2 regions of the Pristimantibacillus sp. Z349TD_6 genome follow, and region 1 is predicted to be linked to the other one. Evidence: predicted binding sites of a transcription regulator. Region 1 holds the regulator's gene; the other holds the start of a gene.
What was found. The regulator NrdR, encoded in region 1, represses ribonucleotide reductase genes. The targets are predictions, from matches to a motif close to AACACNATATATNGTGTT.
Positions count from the first base shown of each region.

Region 2: AC0VYE_RS13955 (adenosylcobalamin-dependent ribonucleoside-diphosphate reductase) is a predicted target of NrdR. The motif match lies at 2,262-2,279, and genes of this name have one in related genera.

Region 1 is NZ_CM149662.1:5,528,698-5,532,816, forward strand. It holds gene AC0VYE_RS24145 (endo-1,4-beta-xylanase) at 1-370, opposite strand, end outside; gene AC0VYE_RS24150 (S-layer homology domain-containing protein) at 713-898, opposite strand; tRNA gene AC0VYE_RS24155 (tRNA-Ala) at 1,213-1,286, opposite strand; gene nrdR (transcriptional regulator NrdR) at 1,454-1,936, opposite strand; gene AC0VYE_RS24165 (alpha/beta-type small acid-soluble spore protein) at 2,079-2,297, shown strand; gene AC0VYE_RS24170 (lytic transglycosylase domain-containing protein) at 2,405-2,971, opposite strand; gene coaE (dephospho-CoA kinase) at 2,968-3,564, opposite strand; gene AC0VYE_RS24180 (MntP/YtaF family protein) at 3,580-4,119, opposite strand, start outside.
Region 2 is NZ_CM149662.1:3,272,345-3,276,463, forward strand. It holds gene AC0VYE_RS13945 (YqhG family protein) at 1-244, opposite strand, end outside; gene AC0VYE_RS13950 (DEAD/DEAH box helicase) at 241-2,064, opposite strand; gene AC0VYE_RS13955 (adenosylcobalamin-dependent ribonucleoside-diphosphate reductase) at 2,342-4,119, shown strand, end outside.

The sequences.
Region 1 (4,119 bases):
TGACGAAAGATACCGCTTTCATATTGTACTGCGTCAATACAGGAAGCGCGTTTGTAATAAAATCCGGTGTTGCGTCGTCGAACGTCAGCAGAATCGGTTTCGAAGGAGCGGTTGCCCCGTTCACGATAATGTCGACGTACTGTTCCGCGGATACGGTGGTATAGCCGTTATCGTTCAAATACTTCATTTGTTTTTTGAAGTTGGCAGTGCTGTATTGATAATCTCCGGATGGATTATCAGTGATTACATGGTACAGGATGACAGGTATCGTTGCGCTCGCTGCATTCGCATTTGGAGCATACCAAAATTGCGGCACTAACAGTGCAGCGGCTAACAGTGAAAGCAATAGCTGTTTGAATCGTCTACTCATTTGATGTCCTTCCCCCTAGAATGGATTTTGATGTTACCTAAAGCGCTTTCAATCTTGATGTTGAATGACTTCTCCTTCCCGTATCTTCAATTATAAGGAGCGTTTTAATAGGGCGGCACCTAAAGAAGTAGAGATTCTACTATAAAAATTAAAGAAGATATTAGATCCGAATTTATTAACCACCAGCTAAATACAATTAAAAAGATATATCTCATAAATGAAGTTAATAGTAGTTATTGCATTTTCATTTTGGAAAATATGTAGGCTGTAACAGACCACAACAAAATGAGGATGGCGCAGAAACAACCTCTTCGCCATCCTCATTATTAGTTAATGAAATCTTTATTTACTCCAAATCCGTTGCTGGATAACTGCCGATTCGGTGCGAGTGAGGAAGCTGATCAGCGCCAATTTTCCCCTCGAGCCTTGCACGATACCGGCATTGACCAACGCTGCAACACTGTCTTTCGCGTAAGAAGCTACCGAAGCCTCGTCGCTGAACGCACCCAAAGTGCCGCTTGTCGGCAACGCTTTGCCTGCGGCTTTCGCCGCGCGCCGCGATGACCATCATGTCTTGACGCGAGATCTTGCTGTTCGGATCGAACAGATTGCTGCCCGTGCCTTGTTGACGACATCCCACGAGATGATTTTCTGCGTACTGCTCGTATTGAACTTGCTAAAATGCGTATGAATTTTATTTTTAGTAACTAAGTAAAATAATTGCTGAATTTCAACATACATACCTAAACTGTTCAAATGTTCTCACTTAGGGATTGGAAATATATACAAGCACAAAATCAAATAAAAAAAAACGGCATTTCTGCCGTTCTGATGATAAGGTATGGTGGAGCTAGGCGGAATCGAACCGCCGACTGATCGCTGCCAGCGACCTATTTTCCCCCTAAACTATAGCCCCTTATTTAGTTGTGACCCAACTCAACAACTTGAGTATAGCCCCCCAAGTTAAATCTTATTGCTCGTTTTTATTTCTTGGGTTGTGCGAACACTACATGGTGTGCTCCCAGCTGAGCTAAGGCCCCAAATGACGACAAGATTGATCTTAGCATAGGGTCGTCAAAACTGTCAATCCTTATCTATCATACCATTGAGCGGGTGTTTGGACAGCAAATTATTGAGCTCCTTCATGAACATATCAATGTCCTTGAATTGGCGATAAACAGATGCGAACCTGACATAAGCTACCTCATCTACAGGATAAAGCTCGTTCATAACGATTCCACCAATATCGCTGCTATCAACTTCGGCATGTGCCGTTGTGCGCAGCTCCTTCTCAACCTCGGATACGATTACCTCAAGGCGCTCCACAGGAACCGGACGCTTCTCGCAGGCGCGGATAAGACCCCGCAATATTTTGTCACGGCTGAACTCTTCACGGCTGCCATCTTTTTTGATGACGATCAGAGGCGTCTCTTCAATCATTTCGAATGTCGTGAAGCGGCGGCTGCACTTTTCGCATTCACGGCGGCGACGAATGGATTTGTTTTCGTTAGCTGGCCTGGAATCTAATACTTTCGTTCCGGCATAGTCGCAGTATGGGCATTTCATGATGCGTATTGCCTCCTTTCTTAGTCGCTAGAGCCTCAAAATGGACTCTTCGAAAAAAAATTTTAATTTCCATGTAATTCCTGTAATGAAGTTCAGATTTTTGCACATAATACTTTTACCAACCGCAAGGAGGTGAACATACATGAGCGCATCCCGCAGCAGTAACCAATTGGTAGTGCCACAAGCGACAGCTGCCCTTGACCAAATGAAATATGAAGTTGCTCAAGAGCTAGGCATCGCAATTCCGCAAGACGGATACTACGGCAACATGGCTACAAAAGACGCAGGCTCCATCGGGGGATACATTACCCGTCGCCTAGTGCAAATTGCCGAGCAATCCCTTGCTGGTCAATACAAATAATGATTCATTAAAAGTTGTATGAATAACCGAAGCTTTGGCAGGGCTCGTCCATGAAGAGACGAGCCTCCAAGGCTTCATTTATTTTCGTTATCGTTAAGGATCATCCATTAAAGACTCGGATATAAGTCCTTATACTTATTATAATAGTAAATGACTCTCTGCACATAGTGTCTAGTTTCTCCAAACGGAATTTCTTTAACCGATTCGATCGTTCCATCCCAAGTCCCCGAGTCAAGCCACTTGCGAACATTTCCTGGACCCGCGTTGTATGCAGCAATTGCAGCTATCTTATTTTGATCAAATTGTTGACTAAGAGATCTTAAATACCACGCGCCAACCTCAATGCTAACATCTGCACGATTCATAAGCATGTCATCCGTTACGGCTTGAAATCCTGCTTTTTGAACGACCCATGCAGCCGTATCAGGCATAATTTGCATTAAGCCCAGTGCACCCTTCTTCGATTCCTTGCCTGTCTGAAAATTACTTTCACTGCGAATAATCGCGGCGACTAAATGCGACTCAACGCCATAGTTAGAAGCACTTGCACGAATGTCTTCTTTGTAATGAACCGGATACATCCACTCCGCAAGCCAATCTGATTTGAGAAATAAAATTGTCAATAAACCGAGCAGCAGGACGAGCAGCACCCTTTTCTTTTGGAATACCCTCATGGCAAACACTTACTTTTCCAAAATTCATCCAGCTGACGCTTCGTCTCCTCCAGCGATCCGCTGTTATCGATGACCCAATCCGCTTTCAGTCTCTTTTGTTCAATGTCCATTTGCAGTGCGATGCGCCGGCTTGCTTCTTCTTCAGGCAATTGGTTTCGTTCCATTAAGCGTTTTTTCTGAAGCTCAGCGGGTACATATACGACCAAAATGCCTTCGTACAGATTCTCCTGCTTCGTCTCGTATAGCAGCGGCACGTCAGCTACTACTAATCGTTCTGGATACTGCTCTGCGTAAGTATGTATGGTTTGCTGCATCCGCGCCCGTATAGCTGGATGGGTTATGGATTCAAGCTTTGCTAATGATTGTTTATCGCGAAACACAATTTCGCCGAGAGCTTTGCGGTTAAGAGAACCGTCCGTTTCAAGGACAGCTTGTCCAAACGTAGAGGCGATTGCCTCTAATGCTGGTTCCCCGGGAAGTACAACCTCCCTTGCGACTTGATCGGCATCGACCAGCAGCGCACCGCGTTCGACGAGCATGTTTGCGATTGTACTTTTGCCGCTGGCAATACCGCCGGTTAATCCGATTATCATCCTTTTCACCTCAAGTTATAACAGCTTCATGATTCCGATTATGATTAATAATATGCCTGGCAGCATAGCTAATGTCTGCATCCCTTTCCAAGCGGAGAAACGAAAGCCAAAACGGATGCCGCCTACAAGAAAAAGCGCGCTCGCCGCCGCTATGGTTAAAGCCGTAAGTAAGGAAGGCAATCCGATCAACGCAGCCCCAAGTCCAGCTCCAAATGCATCAAGTGATAATGCAAAGCCAAGCATGACGGCCTCCGATGCAGAGATAGTGCCTGATTTATCGACGTCAGCCGACTGTGGCGTGCGCAAAATCTGAATAACGAGCCCTAGACGCTTCAGCTCTACCATAACGACAAGCGCAGCACTCGCGATCTCTCCGGCATGTGTTTTTGCACCAGCTTCTGCCGAAGCAGCACTTTCTTGTACTGCGGTTTCTACGTGCTCATGCCTCACATCATCCTGCTGCTGTTTGTTTCGTCTAAGCTGCAATAGCGCCCAGACACCAATCAGCATGAGGACACATGCGCCAATGAGACGCGCAACGAATTCAGACAGGAA
Region 2 (4,119 bases), 2.3 Mb from region 1:
CAATTTTTTTGAGCTCCTCGGCAGCGTCATATTTGTTCTTGTCCGTTACAAACAAGAATGTCATCGTCTCAGGTTCTGCGTCGACGCGATCGACGAAGCTCCAGTAGTAGGGACGATTCGTAAGCTCACGGTCGGCGTGAGGAGAGAGCTTCACCGTGAAATGGCTTGGTGACTTTTCTAAAATTGAGCATTCGGTAGCTTCTAAATAGCGGTTTACAAATTTGTGCACCTGTTTTTCGTTCAAGGCTGCACCTCCACGGTTTGTCCAAGCGTATCCAAATTCACTAGCAGGTCAGGACTTGTCGGCAGCGGGTTTTCGCCTGTCAGCACCTCTTCACGAATGCGGCTGAGGGAGGAGCCCAAATGATTGATTTTTTGTTTTAAATCCGTATCGTTGCCCGATTCTAGCAGCATTCGAGCAAGCCGCTGCTCCAGCGAGCCATCCCCTTTTTCAAAGCGCTCCAAAATATGATCCAGCTCGCCAATAACAAGCTCGAACAGGTTAATTTTTTCATGCAATAGGTTGACGATATGCTCTTCAATGGTGCCGATTGTGCACAGATTGTAGATTTTTACGTCTTCCGTTTGCCCAAGGCGATGCACCCGCCCAATTCGTTGTTCGACTCTCATTGGATTCCAAGGCAGGTCGAAATTAATCATGTGGTGGCAAAATTGCAGGTTTATCCCTTCGCCGCCAGCTTCCGTTGCGATGAGGATTTGCGCGCGCCCGCGAAATAAATCCATCATCCAATCCTTTTTGCCGCGGTTCATACCGCCGCGATAAGGGACGGCAATCATATTTTGAGCACGGAAAAACTGCAGCAAATATTCCTGAGTAGCCCGGTATTCAGTGAAAATGATGACCTTGTCATCCATTTCTTTGACAAGCTCCATCGCTTTTTCTGCTTTGGTATTGGCTTTGATATTACGAATTTTCTCTACGAGCTCCCATATTTTTGGACGCATAGGGGAGTCCTCGGACGTTTTCTTAAATAGATTAACAAGCGTTAGAAACACCGCATCGCGGCTGCTGCAAACTTCACGCTGAAGGGTAACGAGTGAGAGCATGCTTGATAAATCGCCGCCGCTTTCTTCATACCGTTCCTTGACGAAGCCCGTCACCGCGTCGTACAGCGCTTTCTCTTCTTCTGAGAGAGTAAGCGGTATATTTTTGACAAAACGTTTCGTGAAATGAATGCCGCCGTCCCCGCGCCGATTCCGAATCATGACACCGGAGAGTGCTTCCTGCAGCTGATCTTCATTTTTCGGAAGCCGCTTGTCGACAACAAAGTTTGCTGCAAATTCACTTTGACCGCCGAGCTGACCAGGCTTGAGCAGCGTAATGAGATTGAACAGCTCGTCCATATCGTTTTGGATTGGGGTAGCCGTAAGGAGCAAGCAATATTTTTTGCGTAAAAGATTAGCAAACTGATAGTTCGTCGTTTTCTTGTTTTTCAGCTTATGTGCTTCATCGATGATGATGATGTCATAATCTGTTCCAAGCACAATCTCGCGATGCGGATCACGCTTTGCGGTATCGATAGAAGCGACAACTACATCATATCCCCATGTATGCTCCTTCTTCTGGGCTACGGCAGAGATGCCGAATTTCTGATTAAGCTCACGCACCCATTGAAGTACAAGGGAAGCGGGGACAAGAATGAGAATACGCTTAGCTAAACCGCGCACAATATATTCTTTGAGCACGAGTCCTGCTTCGATCGTTTTGCCAAGGCCAACCTCATCGGCCAAAATCGCACGGCCGCCCATCTCATGCACCACTTTGCGCGCTGTGCTGATTTGATGTGCCATTGGCTCGAAGGCTGGAAGAGATCGCAAGCATAACAATTCTTCGAAGCTTTCAATTCGTTTCGCTTGCTCGGCTTCCATAGCGAGCTGATATAACGTCCAATCATCCCATGGGCCGCCTTTTGTTAAACGGTTTTGCAGTTCTTCAAACCAAGAGCGGTCATGCTGCAGCTCAACTAAAGGATGAAGCTTGCGTGAAGTAAAGGCCGTGCCTGCTTCTCCTGAGGCAGCCTGCGGCGTCGTCTGAAATGTCATCTAGTACAGCTCCTTCCGCAGTAAAAGGGATAAGTTGTTATTAGTATTGCCTTTTCATCTAATATTAATAAGATGCTGCTTAAAAAAGAGGATGGACTAGCAATATAACGAGAGTGGGCATGTAAGCGGACAGGTTTGCTAAATTTCGCCACAAAAGAGCATGAAAATCAATATGTAGTATAGTATAATGGTTTTATGACACAATATATTGTGCTAAAAGCATATCTGATCTAACCTATGCCTTCAGCACGTTAGTATGAGGGAGGAAGCAGCTGCGATGGAGATGTCTGGTGGAAATCGACTTGAGGGACTTAGTGAGAAAATCTTTTTGGATCGATATGCGTGGAAAAATGCAGATACGAGTAAAACGGCGATCGGAGATATCGTGCTTGTTCTAACGAAGGATGATCCGAAATTTCCTGTCAAGGAAGTCGGAGAAGTTATCGCCCGTGATGGTAGCAAGGTCACCGTAAAGCTTAGAAACGGCGAGCATGTGGAGTCTACAATAGAGAAACTTACGCTTACGATTGAGAAAACGCCTGAGGAAATGTGGGATCGTCTTGCAGATGCGATGGCATCTGTTGAAGATGGATCAGAGAAGCAAAAGGAATGGCGGGACAAATTCAGATATTTATTAGATGATTGGAAGCTGGTTCCGGGCGGGAGAATTGCAGCGGGGGCTGGAGCTAGTGAAGAGCTGACGCTATTTAATTGTTATGTCATCCCCTCACCGAAGGATAGCCGCGGCGGCATCATGACAACGCTCACGGAGATGACTGAAATTATGGCGCGCGGTGGCGGCGTTGGGATGAATTTATCTTCGCTGCGACCTCGAAGAGCGATTGTTGCAGGCGTGAACGGTTCATCGAGCGGTGCTGTATCATGGGGTGGGCTGTTCAGCTATGCAACGGGACTCATTGAGCAGGGCGGCAGCCGCCGAGGCGCCTTGATGCTTATGATCAATGATTGGCACCCGGACGTATTAGAGTTTATAACGGTCAAACAAACGATGGGGCAAGTGACAAATGCCAATCTGTCGGTATGTATTAGCAACGCTTTTATGCGGGCTGTAAAGGAAGATTTGGAATGGGAGCTCGTATTTCCAGATACCAAAGATATAGAGTATAACGAGCTATGGACCGGCGATCTGGATGCATGGCGCAAGCTTGGCAAAAAGGTTATCCCATACAAAACGGTGCGCGCTCGTGAAATATGGCAAGCGATTATTGAATCCGCTTGGAAGTCAGCTGAGCCCGGCGTTGTCTTTATGGAGTATTATAATCAAATGTCGAACAGCTGGTATTTCAATCCCATTATTAGTACGAACCCTTGCGGTGAACAAGGCTTGCCGGGCTGGGGCGTCTGCAACTTGTCAGCTGTAAACCTATCGAAGTTTTATGATGAAGAGAAGCATGACGTTGCTTGGGATGAACTTGCCAAAGTTACGCGCTGGTCTGTAAGGTTCCTTGATAATGTCATCGACAAAACACCCTATCATTTTGAAGAAAATGAGCGCAATCAGAAGCTTGAGCGGCGTATCGGGCTCGGAACGATGGGACTAGCTGAGCTTATGATTAAGCTGCGTATCCGATATGGCAGCGCAGAGTCATTGGTTTTTCTAGATAAGCTGTATGGATTTATGGCTAGGGAGTCTTATTTGGCGTCTTCGGAAATCGCTGCTGAGAAAGGTTCGTTCCAAGCGTTTGAAGCTGATAAATATGTTCAGAGCGGATTTATGAAGCAATTGATAGCCGAATTTCCGGAGATTGGCGACAGTGTGGCCTTGAACGGCATGCGAAATGTGACGGTCATTACACAAGCGCCGACTGGCAGCACGGGAACAATGGTCGGAACGTCTACGGGAATTGAGCCTTATTTTGCCTTCGAATACTATCGTCAGAGTCGACTTGGTTTTGACAAACAAGATGTTCCGATTGCAGCGTCTTGGAAGGCGTCTCATCCGGGGGAGGAGCTACCAGATTATTTTGTAACCTCGATGAGCTTGTCGGCTGAGGATCATATTCGAGTACAAGCGGCGATACAGCGCTGGGTGGA